Regions from separate parts of the Clostridium sartagoforme genome, predicted to be linked through region 2. Evidence: predicted binding sites of a transcription regulator. Region 2 holds the regulator's gene; each other region holds the start of a gene.
What was found. The regulator Rex, encoded in region 2, represses fermentation and respiration genes when NADH is low (regulators of the CRP and FNR family bind a similar motif). The targets are predictions, from matches to a motif close to ATTGTTAANNNNTTAACAAT.
Positions count from the first base shown of each region.

Region 1: a site for Rex is predicted at 4,567-4,586, ahead of ABDZ60_RS10685 (acetyl-CoA C-acetyltransferase). Genes of this name have one in related genera too.
Region 3: a site for Rex is predicted at 3,119-3,138, ahead of hypB (hydrogenase nickel incorporation protein HypB). Genes of this name have one in related genera too.

Region 1 covers NZ_BAAACH010000022.1:105,387-111,130, reverse strand. Annotated here, with positions in the region: gene prfA (peptide chain release factor 1) at 1-146, shown strand, start outside; gene ABDZ60_RS10710 (hypothetical protein) at 197-784, shown strand; gene ABDZ60_RS10705 (L-threonylcarbamoyladenylate synthase) at 805-1,854, shown strand; gene rpiB (ribose 5-phosphate isomerase B) at 1,929-2,378, shown strand; gene upp (uracil phosphoribosyltransferase) at 2,409-3,038, shown strand; gene wecB (non-hydrolyzing UDP-N-acetylglucosamine 2-epimerase) at 3,359-4,510, shown strand; gene ABDZ60_RS10685 (acetyl-CoA C-acetyltransferase) at 4,626-5,744, shown strand, end outside.
Region 2 covers NZ_BAAACH010000011.1:88,314-94,057, reverse strand. Annotated here, with positions in the region: gene ABDZ60_RS04200 (acyl-CoA dehydrogenase) at 1-104, opposite strand, end outside; gene ABDZ60_RS04195 (short-chain-enoyl-CoA hydratase) at 183-965, opposite strand; gene ABDZ60_RS04190 (redox-sensing transcriptional repressor Rex) at 1,214-1,855, opposite strand; gene ABDZ60_RS04185 (heavy metal translocating P-type ATPase) at 2,283-4,520, opposite strand; gene ABDZ60_RS04180 (ArsR/SmtB family transcription factor) at 4,537-4,896, opposite strand; gene ABDZ60_RS04175 (zinc dependent phospholipase C family protein) at 5,034-5,627, opposite strand.
Region 3 covers NZ_BAAACH010000010.1:87,796-93,539, reverse strand. Annotated here, with positions in the region: gene ABDZ60_RS03655 (PadR family transcriptional regulator) at 1-1, opposite strand, end outside; gene rd (rubredoxin) at 415-579, shown strand; gene ABDZ60_RS03645 (pyridoxamine 5'-phosphate oxidase family protein) at 660-1,091, opposite strand; gene ABDZ60_RS03640 (helix-turn-helix transcriptional regulator) at 1,232-2,164, shown strand; gene ABDZ60_RS03635 (FadR/GntR family transcriptional regulator) at 2,252-2,956, opposite strand; gene hypB (hydrogenase nickel incorporation protein HypB) at 3,376-4,047, shown strand; gene ABDZ60_RS03625 (FAD-dependent oxidoreductase) at 4,145-5,744, shown strand, end outside.

The DNA of each region.
Region 1 (5,744 bases), on a different contig from region 2:
GAAGAGTTACTGACCATAGAATTGGATTAACACTTTATAAATTAGAATCATATTTGAATGGTGATATAGATGAAGTTATTAATGCATTAATTACAGCTGACCAAGCAGAAAAAATGAAAAAAATGGGAAATACTGACGCTATTTAATAAAAAAGCCTTGCATTTGATAATGTAGGGCTTTTAAAGTAGGTGGAAGAATGAAAATAAATAAAGCATTAAAAAAGGAAAGAAAGCACAAAAATCAATTCTTTATATTAATGTTCATACTATTTATAATACTTCCTTTAGTAGCTTTATTAGCAGAAATAAGAGCTATGTTCTTATGGATTTATCTATTAGTTTTAGAAGTATTAATAATAATATCATGTATAAGTAAATTAAATTATCACAGATTAAAGTTTTCGTGTATAAATAATAAGTTAAAATTTAAAAGTGGACTATTTTCTAAAGAGTCTGTTATACTATGTGATAAAGTAATTTCTGTTCATACTGATAAATTTAGAGAAGATATGGATATAGTAATTATGACTACGACCAGATTCAGGAATAAGTATTTGAAGCCTATAAGCAAGATATTTATTAAAAAATATCCAGAAGCTGCAGAAGAATATTTAAAAATAAAGAAGATTAATCCAGAAGAAACTTATTATTTCCAAGTTATAAGAAAAGGTGCTCTTAAAAAATATATTTTATTAGATGAAATATATAAAAATTGTGTTCGAGCATCATATACAGCTTCAGCTATAGAAAATATTAAAATAGCAAGAGAACAAATAGAAATATAAAGAGAAAGAGGGTAGAACTTTTGGAAACAAAGGTAGCTATTATAAAAGATATTGATAAAGATATTGAATATTTAATTGAAGCGGCAAAGATTATACATAATGGAGGAATTGTTGCATTTCCAACAGAAACTGTATATGGATTAGGTGGAAATGCTTTAAATGCTAAAGCTGTAGAAAAAATATTTAAAGCCAAAGGAAGACCACAAGATAATCCTTTGATAGTGCATGTATCTTCAAAAGAAATAAATTATTTAGTAAGTGAAGTGCCCGAAGTAGCACAAAAGCTTATTGATAAATTCTGGCCAGGACCTCTTACAATAATACTAAATAAAAAAGACATAATTCCAAATGAAACTAGTGCAAATTTAGATACAATAGGTATAAGAATGCCAAATAGTAATATTGCATTAAAACTTATAGAGTTATCAGGATATCCAATTGCAGCACCATCGGCTAATATATCAGGAAGGCCTAGTCCAACTGAAGTTGAACGCTGTATTGAGGATTTAAATGGAAAAGTGGACTATATACTTGGAGGAGAAAAAAGCAATGTTGGGGTTGAATCAACCATAGTTGACTGTACAGTATATCCTCCTATGGTCTTAAGGCCGGGTGGAATAACTTTAGAAATGTTACAAGAAGTTTGTAAGGGCATAAAGATAGATAAAGCAATACAAGGAAAACCAGATGAAAATCTAAGGCCAAAGGCGCCAGGAATGAAGTATCGACATTATGCACCTAAGGCAAAATTGAAAATAATAAAAGGAAATAAGCAAAAAACTATTGAAAAAATTAATGAAATAGTACAAAATTATATAGAAAATCAAAAAGAAGTTGCAATACTATCTACAGATGAATTATGTAGTAATTTTAATAGTGGTAAAGTAATTTCCTTAGGAAGTGAAAAAAATCTATACGATGTAGCAAGAAACCTATTTGAATCTCTTAGAGAGTGCGATGATTTAAACGTAGATGTTATTTTATGTCAAGCTTTTGATGAAGAAGGGGTAGGTTTAGCTATAATGAATAGATTAAATAAAGCATCAGGCTTTGACATATTAGAAGTATAATTAGGGAGGGAGGGGGAAACCTTTCCTTTTTTATTATAAAAAATTACCAATACAGTGATAGGAGGTACATTTTTATGAAAATAGCAATTGGATGCGATCATGGTGGAGTCGAATTAAAAGAAGAAATAAAAAAATACTTATTCGAAGCAGGTTATGAAACAAAAGACTTTGGAACTAACTCCAACGAATCTTGTGATTATCCAGATTACGCCATATTGGTAGCAGAAGCAGTAGCATCAAAAGAATTCGATTTTGGAATTCTAATATGTGGAACAGGTATAGGTATTGGTATTGCAGCCAATAAGATTCCTGGAATTAGGGCAGCACTATGCTCTGATACCTTTAGTGCACATGCAACAAGAGAACATAATGATGCAAATATATTAACTATAGGGCAAAGGGTTGTAGGACCAGGATTAGCATTAGATATAGTAAAAACATTTTTGAACACAAAGTTTGAAGGTGGAAGACATCAAAATAGAATTGATAAAATAACAGAGATAGAAAAGAAATATTATAAATAATAAAAATAAATAGCCGTAGGAGGAATATAAATGAGTAAAGTAACACAAATAGATCACCCATTAATATTACATAAATTAGCTTTTATAAGAAGTAAGGAAACAGGATCAAAAGACTTCAGGGAATTGGTAGAAGAAGTTTCAATGCTTATGGCTTATGAAGTAACAAGAGATTTAAGTACAGAAGAAGTAGAAATAGAAACACCAATTTGCAAAACAAAATGCAAAATGTTATCAGGTAAGAAGGTGGCTATAGTTCCTATATTAAGAGCTGGGCTTGGTATGGTAGACGGTATGCTTAAGCTTATACCAGCAGCTAAGGTTGGTCACATAGGTTTATATAGAGATGAAGAAACTCTTCAACCAGTAGAATACTTCTGCAAGTTACCACAAGATATAGCAGAAAGAGATGTAATAGTAGTAGATCCAATGTTAGCAACAGGAGGATCAGCTGCAGATGCTATAACTATGCTAAAGAAAAGAGGAGCTAAGAATTTAAGACTTGTATGCTTAATAAGTTCTCCAGAAGGTATTGAACTTGTTCAAAAGCTTCATCCTGATGTAGATATATATGTTGCAGGAATTGATGAGAAGTTAAATGAGCATGGATACATAGTCCCAGGACTTGGAGATGCAGGGGATAGATTATTCGGAACTAAGTAATTATTATGTAATTGGAAATGAGCTGTAGTAACAGCTCATTTTTTATGATTTTTTATTAGGCATTATAAAGATACGCAAATTTGATTTTAATTGTAGAAGAGTAACATAATAATTAAAGCTATATATGTGAACTTCGTTATCTTAAAATAATATTAAAAAAGACATCAAAATTTGTTTATGTAAAGTATAAAGTGTATAATTATATATACTACATATTTGTAGACTAAAATTATAGAACTGAATAAAGACTATGTAAAATAGAAATAGTATATAGTAGTGAAAAAATAATAATTTTATAATTTAATTAGGAGGAACCTAAAATGAATAAAAAAAAGGTAATAACTATATTTGGAACTAGGCCAGAGGCAATAAAAATGGCACCTTTAGTAAAAGAGTTAGAAAAAAGGGAAGGAATAGACTCTAAAGTTTGTGTCACAGCTCAACATAGAGAAATGCTAGACCAAGTATTAGATTACTTTGATATAAAACCAGATTTTGACTTAAATATTATGAAAAGTAAGCAGACTTTAACAGGAATAACTAATAAAGTATTAGAGGGATTAGAAGAAATATTTATACAGGAAAAACCAGATATGATATTAGTTCATGGAGATACAACTACTACATTTTCAGGCGCGCTTGCAGCTTTTTATCAACAAATTAAAGTTGGACACGTAGAAGCAGGCCTTAGGACATTTGATAAATATTTTCCATTTCCAGAAGAAATGAATAGAAAACTTACGGGAGCTTTAGCTGATTTACATTTTGCACCAACAAAGGGCTCTAAAGCTAATCTTTTAAGAGAAGGCGTAAGCGAGAATGATATTTATATAACAGGAAATACAGTTATTGATGCTATGGCTCATACAGTTAAAGATGATTATATATTTGATAATGACATATTAAATGAAATAGATTTTAAAAACAAAAAAATAATAATGGTAACTGCCCATAGAAGAGAAAATTGGGGAGAAGGAATAGATAATATTTGTGAAGCATTAAATAAAATAGTTGATGAAAATAAAGATGTTGAACTTATATATTTAGTTCATTTAAACCCAGTAGTAAAAGATGTTGTTTACAGTAAATTAGGAAATAAAGAAAGAGTGCATCTATTACCTCCATTAGACACTAACGAAACTCACAATTTAATGAATAAGTGTTTTATGGTAATGACAGATTCAGGCGGACTACAAGAAGAAGCTCCCCATCTAGGAAAACCTGTATTAGTGCTTAGGGATGTTACAGAAAGGCCAGAGGCAGTAGAATATGGAACAGTAAAATTAGTTGGAACAGATATTAATAAAATAGTAACAGAAGCTAATAATTTAATAAATAACAAAGATGAGTATATGAAAATGAGTAAAGCGGCTAATCCATATGGGGATGGTTTGGCATCAAGAAGAATTGCAGATATAATAGAGAACTATTTTTCAATAAGAATGGTAGAAACTGAAGAATTTATAAGATAAATCATAAAAAGATGAAATTCTAGTTGATTAAAAGGGAGAAAGTGGTATAATTAAATTATGTTAATTGTTTAACAAACATGAAATTATTTTAATTATATAGAGGAGGATGTAAATTATGAGAGAAGTAGTAATTGCAAGCGCTGTAAGAACTGCTATTGGGTCTTTCGGCGGGGGCTTAAAAGATGTATCAGCAGCAGATTTAGGAGCAATAGTAATAAAGGAAGCAGTAGCTAAAGCAGGTATAAAGGGTGAATTAGTAGAAGAAGTAGTAATGGGTAATGTAATTCAAGCAGGCCTTGGACAAAATGTTGCAAGACAAGCAGCAGTAAAGGCTGGATTACCAGTAGAAGTTCCTGCAATGACAATAAATAAAGTTTGTGGATCAGGATTAAGAACAGTTGCATTAGCAGCTCAAATGATAAAAGCTGGAGATGCAGATATAGTTGTGGCAGGTGGTATGGAAAACATGTCTCAAGCTCCTTACCTATTAAAGACATCAAGATGGGGTCAAAGAATGGGAGATGGAAAAATGGTTGACTCTATGATAAATGATGCATTGTGGGATGCATTTAATAATTATCATATGGGAGTAACAGCAGAAAACATAGCTAAAGAGTGGAACTTAACAAGAGAAGAGCAAGATCAATTTGCACTTAATTCTCAATTAAAAGCAGAAGCAGCAATTAAAGAGGGAAGATTCAAAGATGAAATAGTACCGGTAGTTATTCCTCAAAGAAAAGGAGATCCGAAGATTTTCGATACAGATGAATATCCAAGGTTTGGAGCTACAATTGAAGGAATGGCTAAATTAAAGCCAGCTTTTGTAAAAGATGGTACAGTGACAGCTGCAAATGCATCAGGAATAAATGACGGAGCTGCCGCTTTTGTAGTAATGAGCGCTGAAAAAGCAGAAGAATTAGGAATAACTCCATTAGCTAAAATAGTTTCTTATGGACAAAGAGGATTAGAACCATCAATAATGGGATATGGTCCATTCCATGCAACTAAGAAAGCTTTAGAAGTAGCAAATTTAAAAATAGAAGATTTAGATTTAATAGAAGCTAATGAAGCATTTGCAGCACAAAGTTTAGCAGTAGCAAAAGACTTAAGCTTTGACATGAATAAAGTTAATGTAAATGGAGGAGCTATTGCATTAGGTCATCCAGTAGGAGCATCAGGTGCTAGAATATTGGTTACATTACTACACGAAATGCAAAAAAGAGATGCTAAAAAG
Region 2 (5,744 bases):
TCTGTTTCATCAATTTCAGCAGCAATTGGTTTTACTTCATTCACAGCGAATTCTCTAACCATTTGTCTTACTAATTCTTGTTCTCTAGTTAATTGAAAATTCATTTATTATACCTCCTCGATATTGCACCCTTTTTACTTATATTATCTTTTAAATATTGTAAGTTAGTTATAGTTATTTTTTTATTTATTTAAGAAGTTTTTATTTCTCTTTTCTATAAATGCTGTCATTCCTTCTTTTTGGTCTTCTGTAGAGAAGCATTTTCCAAAGTCTTCTGCTTCTATTACAATAGCACTATCCATATCAACTTGCATTCCTCTATTTATAGCATCCTTACAAAGTTTAACTGCTATTGGAGCATTTGCTATTATTAGGTTTGCCATAGCTCTTGCTTCATCCATTAAGCTTTCTAGTGGAACAACTTTATTAACTAATCCTATTCTAAGAGCTTCATCTGCTTTTATCATTGCACATGTATAAATAAGTTCTTTAGCTTTTCCTTCTCCAACTAGTCTTGGTAATCTTTGAGTTCCACCAAAACCAGGTGTTATTCCAAGACCTGCCTCTGGTTGAGCAAATCTTGCTCTCTCTGAAGCTATTCTTATATCACAAGCCATAGCTAATTCACATCCACCACCAAGTGCAAATCCTGATATTGCTGCAATAACAGGTTTGTCCAATTTTTCTAATCTTCTGAAAACTTTGTTTCCTAAAAGACCAAATTCTTTTCCTTCTTCCTCTGATAGATCTTTCATTTCTGAAATATCAGCTCCAGCAACAAAAGCCTTTTCTCCTGCCCCAGTTAACACTACACAATAGATATTTTTATCAGATTCTAAGTTTTCTAAAACTAAATCTAAATCCTTTAAAGTTTCTGAATTTAATGCATTTAGTGCTTTAGGTCTATTAATTGTAACTATAGCTAGATTTCCTTCTTTTTCAAGAATTATATTTTTTAATTCCACAATAAAATCCTCCTTTATCTTGCTTATCTTATATTAAATTTGTTTAATAAAAACGATTATTATCTGAATATTTCTAAATTTATAAGTAATTATTTTTATTTTAGTGTGTATCATAAATCAACAATTTGTTAATCTTATAACAATCTAAATTAAAAAATAATTGAAGCATTTGCTTCAATTATTATTATAAACTGTTAAATTTCCTTTTGCAATAACTATTTGTAATTTAATCCAAATAAAAAATGTAATTACTTACTTTCATCCTTATCATGCAGTAAATATATCAATGTTAGTAAACTTTCCGATAAATGAACGTTTTCAACTGTCACTTCCTCTGGTACTAATAAATCTACAGGTGCAAAGTTCCATATACCTGTAACACCATTTTCTACTAATATGTCACTTACCTTTTGTGCATTTATTCTTGGAACACAAATTATACCTATATCAATTTTATTATCCTTTAGATAATCTTTTAACACATCTATATCTTCTATCTCAATATCTCTTATTCTCATTCCTATTAATTTGGGATTTGCATCAAAAATGGCCTCAATATTTAATCCTATTTGAGAAAATCTACTATAGTTAGCTATCGCTTGCCCTATATTTCCTGCACCTATTATTATACCTTTATATTCTTTATTCAAACCTAAGATCAAACTAATTTGATTATATAAATCTTTTACGTTATATCCATATCCTTGTTGCCCGAAATCACCAAAACAATTTAAATCTTGTCTTATTTGAGATGCAGTAAAGCCTATTTTCTCACCTAATTCTTTTGAAGATATTCTATCTACATCATTTCTTAATAATTCTTGTAAATATCTATGATATTTTGGCAATCTTTTTATTACAGCCATAGAAATATTCTTTTTCTTATCCATAACAATCTTCTCCTAATCCTCTTTATTATTATATATTAAAATAATACTATTCTTATTTACAATAGTTATTTTACCACTATTATTAGAAATTTAAAACATATTCCATCATATGTTAAAGAAACTTATAAACTTATAATATTATCTTACTTTATATTTTATTATCTCCATTTTAATATGTTTTTTATTATAATTCCATATTTTTATTGTTTTTTAATTTTATTATAAAATAATAAAAAATAAGACTTATGTATAACGTAGCAGATCCGTTATACATAAGTCTATTTAATTTATACAAAGCTTCTACGTACTTTGTAAACAAGATAATGATCTTGTATGCTTCCCTTTGCCTAAAAAGTTCTCAACCTAGTTTATTATATTTAATATGATGAAATTTGTCAATAAAAAAAGTTTACCTATGAAATTTTGTTTATTTTAGACATCTTGTTGAATTTATTACCGCAATTACAGTAACTCCAACATCTGCAAATACCGCTTCCCACATATTTGCCATTCCAAAAGCACTTAAAATTAATACAAGAAGTTTTACTCCTAATGAAAAGATTATATTTTGCCATAAAACCTTGTTTGTTTTTCTTGCTACTTTAATTGATGTAACTAACGCTTCAGGATCATCTTTCATTAGTACTACATCTGCTGCTTCGATAGCTGCATCTGAGCCTATACCACCCATAGCAACTCCAATATCAGCTCTCGCTAAAACTGGTGCATCATTTATTCCGTCACCTACAAATATGACTTTTCCTTTAGTTGAGTTATTTTTAATTAACTCCTCCACCTTTTCAACTTTGTCTCCTGGTAATAATTCAGCAAATACTTTATCAACACCTACTAATGCTGCTACTTTTTCTCCTACTGACTTATTATCTCCAGTTAACATAACTGTTTGAGATACACCAATACTCTTCAATCCTTCTATTGCTGATTTAGAACCTTCTTTTATCTCATCTGAAATTACTATATTACCCTTATATTCATTATTTATTGCTACATGAACTATTGTCCCAATTGAATTTACATTATTATATTTTATATTATACTTTTCCATTAGTTTGTAGTTTCCCACTAGTACATCTAAAGAATCTATATATGCTTTAATTCCATGTCCTGATACTTCTTCATAATTACTTAACTTTTGTGAATCTATTTCTTTTCCATATTCTCTTATAATAGATTGTGCTATTGGATGATTTGATAAACTTTCTGAAATAGCTGCAACCTTTATTAATTCTTCTTTAGATATATCAACATTATTTATTTCTGTTACCTTGAATACACCCTTAGTTAATGTTCCTGTTTTATCAAAAACAACAGTATTAACATCTTTAAGTGCTTCTAAATAATTTCCACCTTTAACTAATATACCTTTTCTAGATGCACCACCAATTCCTGCAAATAACCCAAGAGGAATTGAAACTACTAATGCACATGGACAAGATACTACTAAGAATATTAATGCTCTATAAATCCAATCATAGAAATTTGCATCTTTAATTAGTAAAGGAGGTATTATTGCTAATGCTAATGCTGAAAATACAACTATTGGAGTATATACTCTAGCAAATCTAGTAATAAATTTCTCAGTAGGTGCCTTCTTATTAGAAGCATTTTCTACTAACTCTAGTATTCTAGAAACTGTTGATTCTTTAAAGCTTTTAGTAACTTTTACCTTTAAGACACCATTAGTGTTTATAAAACCTGCTAAAATATCTTCTCCTACTAAAACTTCTCTTGGCACTGATTCTCCTGTAAGTGCTGATGTGTCAACAAAGCTTATTCCTTCTATTACAATACCATCTAATGGCACTCTTTCCCCTGGCTTTATTACTATTAAATCATCTATATTCACTATTTCTGGATTAACTTTTTCTTCCTTGCCATTCTTTATTAGATTAGCATAGTCAGCTCTTATATCCATAAGTGAAGTAATTGATTTTCTTGACTTATTAACTGCATATGATTGGAATATCTCTCCTATTTGATAGAATAACATAACAGCTACTCCTTCTGGAAACTCTCCTACAAAAAATGCTCCTAAAGTTGCTACTGTCATTAGAAAGTTTTCATCAAAAACTTCCCCTCTTAATATATTCCTAAAAGCAGTTAAAACTACATCTCCTCCAATTAAAACATAACTGCTAGCAAAAAGAATTATTGATATAGGATACTCTTCTTTGAAAATTATAGCAAGTACATAAATTGCAACCCCTATTATCAATCTAAGATTTTCTTTTAGACCTACTGCATTCCCATGAGAATGATCATGTGAATGTCCATGGGAGTGTTCATGTGAATGACTGTGTGAATGTTTTTCATTATGGTTATGACTTTCTTTATCAATATCATTTTCCGGTTTACAACAAGACTCACTTGTACACTTCTTAACATCTTCTTTGTTAATTGCTCTATTTTCATCCTTATCAAATACTTTAACACCTGGCTCTAATTTATTTACTATAGATTTTATTTCTTTAATTGCATCTTCTCTTTCTATTGTTCCATTTAGCTTTATAATTAAAGTAGATGTTGCAAAATTTAAAGTAGCTTCATTAATACCATCTAAGTTATTCACTTTTGTTTCTATTTTATTTGCACAATTTGCACAATCTAACCCTGATAAAATTAGTTTTACTTCATTACTACTCATACTTTTCACCACTTTCTTATTCTATAATATGCTTAAATCCTTCATCAAATATATGCTTAACATGATCATCTGCCAATGAATAATATATAACTTTTCCGTCTCTTCTAAACTTAACTAATCTATTTGATTTTAATACTCTTAGTTGATGTGAAATTGCTGATTGTGTCATACTTAATAATGCTGCTAAATCACATACACATAACTCTTCTTGAAACAAGGCACATAATATTTTTATTCTTGTAGAATCACTAAAAGCTTTGAATAAATCAGCTAAATCATATAAACTTTCCTCATTTGGTATAGATTCTTTTACTTTCTCAACAACATCTTTATGAATTATTGTACAATTACAACTTTCTAATCTATTTTCTTCCATAATATCCTCCTTGAACATATGAGCAATTGTTCATATGTTTGTTTGATAATATTATATGCTAACTTTCACAAAAATGTCAACTATTATAAAGATATTCTAATTAAAATTTTTAAAAAAAATAGAGAGTCATTGACTCTCTATATAACTAAGGCAATATGCTCTTTTAATTTTTGATTTAAAACTACTTCATTTAGTACCATATTTATAACTGTTGTACAAATATGACTAGCAAAAAGTAAATCTTTTTCATAAGAAATTTTACCTTGATACTCTTTTTGTAAATTCATAATATATTTTCTTATTTCTTCTGAGGTTAGATGATAATTTATATCTTGTTTAATATTATAACCTTTAGAAAATTTATTTAAGTCATTTTCGTATAGTACATGCTCTTTCATAGCATTAGCACTTTTAAATTCCCATCTTTGAAAGTGAGGAATACAAAAATAATCACATAAGAAGTGACATACAACACCTAATTCTTGATTAAATTTATTTGGTGAATACCTATTATAAATATCATCCAATGTTAACGAAGATAAAAATTCTATTTTTTTAGTAATCATATTAAAACTTTCATCTATATAATGTTTTTTAAATTTATATTTTGATACAGAATCAGGTTTTAAATTACCCCATATAAAATGTCCTTCATTTATTATAAAGACTTTATCTTCTTCTACACTATTTATGAATTTTTGTGCTAAAGCTTTGTGAGTATTCATCATCATAGTTTCTCACCTCGCTTTTATTTTATATTTATATGATAATACTATTTCAAATAGAAAACAAATATGTTTTTCTGTATATATGTCCACTTATTATCATATAAGATTTAAATTATCTTT
Region 3 (5,744 bases), on a different contig from region 2:
TAATAACACCTCTTTTATAAATAACATAGGTTAATAGTAACATATGTTATTTGTGTAGTCAAATAAATATTGATATATATAAATATATGGTATGGTAATAATCTATTAAAATTTATTAAAAACTGTTTTAGTAAGAAATAATGAACTTTATTATATATTTTTTGTGCTAGTCAATGCAAAGATTAGATTTAATTTGTTATGGTAATGAAAGTATAGAGAAGTGTAATAAATATATGATATAATATGTATTAATAAATTAGTAAGTAATACATATTAATCTAAAAATTTGAAAAATAATAATATATAATTATAAGCATACTATAAAAGAGAAAAACTTTATGAGAGAATTAATATTTGTTTGTATCAAAGCATTAGCTTTAGATAAATAAAAATTATAAAGAGGAGGATAAGTTTATGAAAAAATATATATGTATTCCATGTGGCTACATTTATGATCCAGCAGAAGGAGATCCTGATGGCGGCATAGCACCAGGAACTGCATTTGAAGATATTCCAGATGATTGGGTTTGTCCTATTTGTGGTGTAGGTAAGGATGACTTTGAAGTAGTGGAAGAATAAAAGAGCTATATAAAGATTGAAATTATAAAATGATCCATATTATAAAGATTAATATGGATCATTTTAATTTAATAAATATTCTATAGAGTGATCTTACCGCTTTGTCTAACTTCTAAAATTACGTTAGCTTCTTTAAAGTGAATTTCATAAACATCTAGCATATCTCCAGCTTGATTAATTATCATTTCATAGCTTGGCAATTTTTTTATAAATTCTTCTTTTAAGTCATATATGGATAAAGAACTCTTATTGATTGTAGCAGTAGAGACTCTAATGTGCTCACTATTTTCATCAGGAATTTTTGGTACTGTTGTAAATGCTACTTTATTATTTTGTGAAAATTCTATTGTTTTAGGAAGTCCTCTAAAGGATGCAAAATATACCATACCTTTATTTTCAGGATTATAATAAAAATTTACTATTCTAACATTTGGTGTATTATTTATTGCAGTTGCTAAAGCAATATTATTTGTATCTTCCATTATTCTATTAAATTCTTTTGAAAAATCCATTTACATTCTCCTCTTTTTAAATTTGATTCAAAGTAATCTTAAGATTTACTTCTTAATACAGTTTTATTCTATCATGTAACCTTGACAACAGTATGTCATGGTTATATTATAAAATAAATTTAACTAAAGGATTGATGAATTTGAAAATTGATAGATTAATCTCCATTATTATGATATTACTTGAACGTAAAAAAATTAGTGCAGCTAAGTTAGCTGAAATGTTTGAAGTAAGCCCTAGAACTATCTATAGGGATATAGAAACAATAAACTTATCAGGCATTCCTATTATTACTTATCCAGGCGTTAATGGTGGTATTGGAATTATGGAAGAATACAAAATTGACAAGAAACTTTTTACAACTTCAGATATTGTAACAATTTTAATGGGACTTGGAAGTATTTCATCAACAATGACTAATGATGAAATTATTAACACACTTGCTAAATTAAAAGGATTAGTTCCGGATGAGCATATTAAGGATATTGAGTTAAAATCAAATCAAATAGCAATTGATCTTACTCCGTGGATTGGAAATAAGTATTTGCAGCCAAATCTTGAAAGAATTAAAAAAGCCCTTAATGAAAAGAAAGTTTTATTATTTAAATATTATGATAGATATGGGAAAAAGAGTAGTAGAAAAATTGAATCTTATAGATTAATACTTAAAGAATCAAATTGGTATATACAAGGATACTGCTTATCTAGAGAAGACTTTAGAACTTTTAAATTATCACGTATATCAGATCTTGAAGTTCTTCAAGATACATTTGGACCTAGGGAGTTTGAGGAAAAGTCATTAGGGCCGTGGAATTATATAGAGAAAAAAATAATTACAATTAAACTTGTGATTAATGAATCTCTTAGGGAAAGAATGGTGGAGCACTGTGGAGAAGAGAATATTCAGCCGTATAAAGATAATAAACTATTAGTTAAATTTCCGTTTATAGAAGATGAGTTCGGTTATAATCTTTTACTTAGTTTTGGGGATGAATGTGAATGCCTAGAACCACAATATGTCAGAGATGAGCTTATTCGTAGAATTAAAAATTTATTAAATGTTTATAAGTGTTAGTAAAAATATTTTGGAAAGAATGGCTTTTTATTAAATAAGAGCCATTCTTTTAGGTTTACCATATATGTATATCATATAAATACTTAATTAATAGTAAATTTGAGTACTGCCATCTATAATATCATTAAGAGAAGTTTTTAACCATTCTATAGCTTTTGCACTATCTCTTTGTTCGATATATTTAAATAAGGTAGTTGTATTTTTGCGTAAAGATTCTAAACCATGCAATCTACAAAAACGTTCCCATAAGGATAATATAGGAGTTTTAAATGAGGAAAAAATCATGGGCATCAAGGTGTTTCCAGAAAGAAAAGCTAATTCATGATGAAATTCAAAAGCTAATTCAGAAGCTTCTTCAGGTGAATTTGTTTCCTCTATTTGATTAACATAATTTTTTAAATTATTAATTTCCTCATCGGTAATTGTTGGAATACATAATTCTACAGCTAGGGAATCAAATGCAATACGAATTTCTATAATTGAGCGTATCTCTGATTTTCTTAATATACCTCCATTATAATTCATGATGGAAATTAAAGTATCCATAGTTCCATTTCTACGATAATCAGCTACAAATGTACCTATTCTTGGCTTAATATTTAAAAAACCTTTTCTTGCTAATTCAGAAATACCAGAATTAACTACAGCTCTACTAACTTGCATAGATTTAGCAAGTTCTCTTTCGGGAGGAAGCTTTTCACCAATAGGAAGTTTTCCTGATAAAATCATCTTCTCTAATTCGCGTATAAATAATTCTTTTAATGATGGCGAAGTTAATTTTGTAAATTCCATATAATATTTTCACCTCTTTATTCTGATATTGGTATAACCACGTACCAATAATTATTATATTCCAAAATTAAACATAAATCAATAATATATAAGGTATATATATCAAAGAGTGGCATAAAATAAGTATTGATAGATAGGAAAATATTGACTTGAATAATTAAATATGTTAATATTTTATCAAAATGTAATTTTAATAATCTGGTATGACCAGATAAAAAAATTGTTTTTAATACCAATAAAGAAATATGTTTTAATATAATAACTCATATAATTAAAGCTAATATTATAATGCATGATTAATATACTAGTATAAAGAAATCTCTAAAAATATATATGGGAATAGAATGCTTATTAATATCTGAAAATTCTTAATTTTATTAAAATGATGTTTGAAATTTTATAGATATGGGGGATAATTTATGAATGATTTTAGGATTCTTGAAATTAAACAAAGTGTTTTCAAAGACAATGACCACCAAGCAAGTTTACTTAGGGAAGAATTAAAAAAGGAGAAAACGTTTTTATTAAACTTAATGTCTTCTCCGGGTTCTGGGAAGACTACAACACTTACCAAAATAATAGATCTTTTAAAAGAAGAAATGAATATTGGAGTTATGGAAGCTGATATTGATTCTGATGTAGATGCACATACTATTTCTAAAACTGGTGTGAAAGTAATTCAATTACATACTGGGGGGATGTGTCATCTTGATGCAGATATGACAAAACAAGGATTACAAGCACTTGGAACAGAAGAGATTGATTTCGCAATATTAGAAAATGTAGGTAATTTAGTGTGTCCAGCAGAGTTTGATACAGGAGCATCAAAAAATGCAATGATTTTAAGTGTTCCGGAAGGAGATGATAAGCCATTAAAATATCCATTAATGTTCTCAATTGTAGACGTTTTATTAATTAATAAAATTGATGTTTTAGAGTATTTTGATTTTGATTTAGAGGCTTGCAAGGAACGTGTTAAGAAATTGAATCCAAAGGCCGAGATAATTACAATATCTGCAAGAACAGGAGAAGGTATCGAGAAATTTGCAGACTGGATTCGTAGAGAAGTAAGGGATTGGAATCAGTATTAATGCAAAAATTGATAGTGCAAAGTTTTATATGAAAAAATTAGTGAAGTTTATTTAACTTAATTTTCATAATTTAACACTAAATTTAGGGGGAAATATTATGGTAAAGGAAAAGGTGTTGGATCTTGCTAATCATATTAGTAAGAAAAAACGAGGATCGAAAAATGAGATAAAAGCTGAAGATCCAGAATATAGAATATTAGAACCGGTTGTTACGGAAGAAATGGCAGAAGTAGCTCTTTGTATGAAAATAAGAAAAAAAAGTACAGCAAAAGAACTTGCTCCATTATGTGGGAAATCAATAGAAGAAACAGAAAAACTATTATGGGATTTAGCAGTTGCAGGCGTATGCTTTGTAAATAAGATTGATGGTGTTGATAATTATTGGTTTGATACTTGGGTTCCTGGAATCATGGAGATGATGGTCAACAATATAGAAAACGTTAACAAATATCCTCAAATTGCAGAAGCTTTTGAAGCTTATGGAAGAGTAAGAGGACCAAAAACTACAGGGGCATTTCCTGTAGGAGTAGGATTAATGCGTGTTATCCCAATAGAACAAGCTATTGATGGTGAAACCAGAAAAGCGTCTTATGAAGAGGTCTCTAAATACCTTAATGAAAATGATATCTTTACAGTTTCAGACTGTTCTTGCCGTACAGCTAGAAAAGTTATGGGAGAGGGATGTGGTCATTTAGCTGAAGATATGTGCATTCAAATGGGACATGCCGCTGAATATTATATTCGTACAGGAAGAGGTCGCCAAATTACAAGAGAAGAAGCCTTTGAGATAATTAAAAGAGCAGAAGAAAATGGGTTAATGCATCAAATACCTAATTTAGATGGTTCAGGAAAAACTCATGCAATTTGTAATTGTTGTGGATGTTCATGTTTATCTTTAAGAACAGCTGAAATGTTTAAAAATGTAGATATGGTGCGTTCAAATTATGTTTCTCAGGTTGATAAAGAAAAATGTGTTGCCTGTGGAGAATGTGTTGTAAACTGTCCTGTTAATGCTCTTAAGCTAGGGCAAAAGCTATGTTCAGTAAAGCCTATAGAAGTAGAAAAAGTTGAAACTCCACGTGATACAGAATGGGGACCAGAAAAATGGAATCCTAATTATAGAGTTAATAGAAAAAATGTTGTAGATAGTGGCACTAGTCCCTGTAAAACAGAATGTCCAGCTCATATTGCCATTCAAGGGTATATAAAATTAGCTTCTCAAGGAAAATATAAAGAAGCACTTGAATTAATTAAACATGAAAATCCATTTCCAGCAGTATGTGGGCGTATTTGTCCAAGAAAGTGCGAATCTGCATGTACTAGAGGAGATATAGATGATCCTATTGCTATAGATGAAATTAAGAAGTTTATTGCAGATCAAGATTTGAATACAGAAAATAGATATGTGCCAAAGATAAAGCATGATTATAATAAGAAAATTGCAGTTGTAGGAGCAGGTCCAGCAGGCCTTTCATGTGCATTTTATTTAGCAACTGAAGGTTATAAGGTAACTGTATTCGAAAAGCAAAAGGTGCTTGGCGGTATGTTAACTCTTGGGATTCCATCTTTTAGACTAGAAAAGAATGTAGTAAATGCAGAAATAGATGTTTTAAGAGAGTTAGGAGTTGAATTTAAGAGTGGAGTTGAAGTTGGTAAGGATATAACTTTAAATGAGTTAAGGGCTGATGGATATGAAG